One region of the Kytococcus sedentarius DSM 20547 genome, then DNA from elsewhere that is predicted to be linked to it. Evidence: riboswitches for the same ligand, from Rfam matches in the RefSeq annotation. Region 1 holds a riboswitch; the other holds the start of a gene.
What was found. A riboswitch is a leader RNA that binds a small molecule or an ion and turns the genes downstream of it on or off. The one in region 1 is predicted to bind thiamine pyrophosphate.
Positions count from the first base shown of each region.

Region 2: another riboswitch for thiamine pyrophosphate. It lies ahead of thiM (hydroxyethylthiazole kinase); the one in region 1 lies ahead of thiC (phosphomethylpyrimidine synthase ThiC).

Region 1 covers NC_013169.1:2,056,370-2,058,568, forward strand. Annotated here, with positions in the region: gene thiC (phosphomethylpyrimidine synthase ThiC) at 1-1,271, opposite strand, end outside; TPP riboswitch at 1,265-1,374, opposite strand; gene KSED_RS09660 (DUF808 domain-containing protein) at 1,519-2,199, shown strand, end outside.
Region 2 covers NC_013169.1:286,249-288,447, reverse strand. Annotated here, with positions in the region: gene KSED_RS01425 (aldo/keto reductase) at 1-285, shown strand, start outside; gene thiM (hydroxyethylthiazole kinase) at 403-1,221, opposite strand; TPP riboswitch at 1,214-1,307, opposite strand; gene KSED_RS01415 (hypothetical protein) at 1,376-2,182, opposite strand; gene KSED_RS01410 (ATP-binding cassette domain-containing protein) at 2,179-2,199, opposite strand, start outside.

The sequences.
Region 1 (2,199 bases):
ATGTCGGTGGCCAGCGGGCCCAGCGTGTAGAAGGGCGCCCCGTGGCACCACTCCTGCTCCAGGTCCACGTTCTCCTTGACCAGGTGCAGCGGCACGTGGCCGGGGCCCTCCACCATCACCTGCACGTCGTGCTCCCAGGCCCGCTGCGTCAGCTCGCCCAGGGTGCGCAGCTCGGCCAGCTGGGCGGCGTCGTTCGCGTCGGCCAGCGACCCCGGCCGCAGCCCGTCGCCCAGCGAGAAGGCGACGTCGTGCGCGGCGAAGATCTCACACAGCTCGTCGAAGTGCTCGTACAGGAACGACTCGCGGCGGTGGGCCATGCACCACCCGGCCATGATCGACCCGCCGCGGGAGACGATGCCGGTCACACGCCCGGCCGTCAGAGGCACGTGCCGCCGCCGCACCCCGGCGTGCACGGTCATGTAGTCCACGCCCTGCTCTGCCTGCTCGACAACCGTGTCGCGGAAGACCTCCCATGTGAGCTCCTCGGCCACGCCGTCGACCTTCTCCAGGGCCTGGTAGATGGGGACCGTGCCGATCGGCACCGGGGAGTTGCGCAGGATCCACTCCCGCGTGGTGTGGATGTCCTCCCCGGTGGAGAGATCCATCACCGTGTCGGCGCCCCAGCGGGTGGCCCAGGACATCTTCTCCACCTCCTCGGCGATCGAGGAGGTGACGGCCGAGTTGCCGATGTTGGCGTTCACCTTGGTGAGGAAGGCCCGGCCGATGACCATCGGCTCGGACTCGGGGTGGTTCACGTTCGCCGGAATGATGGCGCGCCCCGCCGCCACCTCCGAGCGCACCAGCTCCACCTCGCAGCCCTCGCGCAGGGCCACGTACCGCATCTCGGGGGTGATCTCGCCCCGGCGGGCGTAGTGCAGCTGCGTCACCGTCCGGCCCGGCTGCGCGCGCCGCGGCTCCTGCACCCGACCCCGCCACGCCTGCGAGGGCTCCCCGCGCCGCAGGGCCGAGCGCCCGTCGTCGGCGAGGTCACGCTCCCGCCCGGCATGGGTCGCGGTGTCGCCGCGCGCCTCGATCCACGCCTGCCGCACCGGTTCCAGGCCCACCTGCGGGTCGGACCCCGGCCCCATCGTGCGGTACACGACGAAGTCCTCGTTGGGGCTGCCGTCCGGGGAGTCGTGCTGGCTGATCGCCGTCATCGGCACGGTCACCTCCCCGTCGGTCACGGTCACCAGGCGGTGCTGGGGGTGATTCTCGGGGTGCTGCTCGAGGCGGGCCTCGCACTGCTGGTCGGTCTCATGGGTGCACGACATCGTCGTCCTCGCTTCCTCCGCCGGTGCTAACCGGACAGGTTCGAACGGTCCGGACGGCAACAGTCCGCTCTCAGCTCGTGCCCGAGCTCCCGTGGGGTACGCCACACACCCTAACCACGCCGATGCGGTGAGCCCACCCGGGTGCGTCGCCTCCTCCTCGCCCCTCGGCCAACGATGCCGACCAGCCTGCTGCCGCTAGGCTGTCCCGGCCCCCTCACCTCACCCCACCCCAGCCCGGAGGTTCCCCATGGCCGGCGGACTCGCTGCCCTGCTCGACGACATCGCCGCCATGGCGCGCCTGGCCGCGGCCAGCGTGGACGACGTGGCTGCCGGCGCGGCCAAGGCCAGCACCAAGGCGGCCGGCGTGGTGGTGGACGACGCCGCGGTGACCCCGCAGTACCTGGAGGGCGCGGAGCCCAACCGTGAGCTGCCGATGATCTGGCGCATCGCCAAGGGGTCGCTGCGGAACAAGGCGATCATCGTGCCGGTGCTGCTGCTCCTCAGCCAGTTCGCCCCCTGGATCCTGACGCCCCTGCTGATGCTCGGCGGCACCTACCTGTGCTTCGAGGGCGCGGAGAAGGTCTGGGAGAAGATCTCCGGCCACGGTGACGACGGCAAGGCCGCCGACGAGCGCTCGGAGCAGGACGAGGAGCAGGTGGTCAAGAGCGCCATCACCACCGACTTCGTGCTCTCCTGCGAGATCCTGGTCATCTCCCTCAACGAGGTGACCGACCAGTCCCTGCTGAGCCGCGGACTGATCCTGGTCGTGGTGGCGCTGCTCATGACCGTCGTGGTCTACGGCGCGGTCGCCCTCATCGTGAAGATGGACGACGTGGGCCTGCACCTGGCCAAGAAGAACGATGAGGGCTCGGCGGGCCACAAGCTGGGCCGCGGCATGGTCAAGGCCATGCCCACCGTGCTGGACATC
Region 2 (2,199 bases), 1.0 Mb from region 1:
GAGATCGAGGTCTGTACCGAGCTCGGCCTGGCCTTCCTGCCGTGGTCCCCACTGGGCGGCCTGAACGAGGCCAAGGAGCTGGCCGAGAAGCACCCGGCGTTCGCCGAGGTCGCCGACGAGCGGGGTGTGAGCCCCCAGCAGGTCGCCCTGGCCTGGGAGCTGGCGCAGTCCGAGGTGGTCATCCCCATCCCGGGCGCCAAGCGTCCGCAGTCGATCACCAACTCCGCCGCCGCAGCCGAGATCGACCTCACGGACCGCGAGCTGGAGCGCCTCGACGCGAGCTGAGCGGCCCACCGGTGGGCCACATGGAGCTGACACGCCCAAGGGCACCTGACACACCGTGTTCGGTAGGTCAGGTACCCCTTTGCTGTGTCAGTTCCCGCGGACCGATCCCCCCGGGCGTCAGAGCTGGACGGCCGCGGCCAGGGACTCGGGCGTGAGTTGCGCGAGCTCGTCGAGCAGCGCGGGCATCAGGCTCCCCGGCCCCCGGGAGAGCTCCGCAGCCCGCTCGGCCGCCACCGTGTAGGCGGCGGTGGCGGTCGCCGCGGCCAGCAAGGGGTCCTCGGTGCACGCGACGCACGCTGCCATCAGCGCCCCCAGGGCACATCCGGCGCCGGTCACCTGGGTGAGCCACGGGTGGCCGTGCCCCAGGAGGGCCAGTCGTCGCCCGTCCACGAGGTGGTCGACCGCCCCGCTGATGGCGACCGCTCCCCCGCTGCGCTCGACGAGACGGCAGGCGGCACGCACCGCGGACTCCGGGTGGTCGATGCTGTCCGCGCCCCGCCCGCCGCGACCCCCGGCCAGACCGATCACCTCCGAGGCGTTGCCCCGCACGATGGTGGGGCGCTTGGCCAGCAGCCCGGTCGCGATCCCGCTGCGCCACGGCAGTCCCCCGGCCCCGATGGGGTCGAGCACCCACGGCGTCCCGGACTCCCGCGCGCCGGTCACCGCCTCAGCGATCCCCTGCATCGACTCCTCGGTGGGCGTCCCCAGGTTCACCAGCACCGCTGAGGCGACCCCGGCGAAAGCTCGTGCCTCCCGGGGCGTGTCCACCATCGCGGGGGAGGCGCCGGCTGCCAGCAGGACGTTGGCGCTGAGAGTGGTGGCCACCCGGTTGGTCAGGCACTGCACCAGGGGCGAGCGCGTGCGCAGGGCGTCCCAGGTGGTGGCCAGCTGGGCGCGGGTGAGGTCGTGGCCCCGCAGGGCATGGGCGTGGGTCATGGTGCGACGTCCCTCCGCTCGCGTGAACGAGATCAGGTTCGACGGGTCTGCTCTCAGCCCCCGGTGGGGCACCCCGCGTCATCAGCCACCGTAGCGGCCGCCGCACCCTTCGCCAAGGAACGGCGGCCGACCCGAGGCCCATCCAACCGCTGGTTCAGACCGCGGGCATCCGCCGCACGATCAGCCAGTGCGCCACGGCCAGCAGGGCGGCCTGCGTCAGTTCGGTCCACAGGTTCGCGGCATCCCCGACCGCCCGGGCCTCGGTCCCCCCGACGGCCACGGGCGGCCACAGCACCGCCGCCACCACCTGGGGCACGTCCACCAACGACAGCCCCACGGGCAGCACGATCCACCACAGCGCCAGCACCACCAGGGCGAGGAACGCCCCGAAACGGACGAACAGCAGCGTGACCACCAGGGCCGTGAGGAGCAGGGTCACGCCGTTGGCCAGGTAGCCCCAGTCCAGCGAGCCGATGGAGGACCACGAGGGGCCGCCCGACCCACTGCCCGTCCGGGCGAAGCGCGCGGCGAGCAGCACCGCTGCCAGACCGGCCGCCCACGTGGCGAGCACGGTCACCACCGCGGCCCAGTGGCCGGCCCACACCGACCGCCGCGTGGCACCGGCGGCCAGCCACACCCGGGTGTACCCGGTGACCGTGGTGACGACCACCACGATGCCAGCGATGACCAGGACGAGCGCCAGGATCATGGCGCCCAGGCCCAGGGTGAACGACCCCGCATCGGACCACATGCCGCCGGCCTGGTCAGAGGTCTCCTGGCGGACGACGAAGAACCACAGCAACAGCAGTGCCACGGCGGCGAGGCCGACGGTCACCCCCAGGCCGATGGCCAGGTCCACGACCACGTGGCGCACGATCGATCGCGCCACGGCGAGCCACTGGGGCCGTCCGGTGGCGGGTCCGCCGGCCCGGCGGTCAACGGGTGCAGCACTCGTGCTCATGACGCTCCTCCTGACAG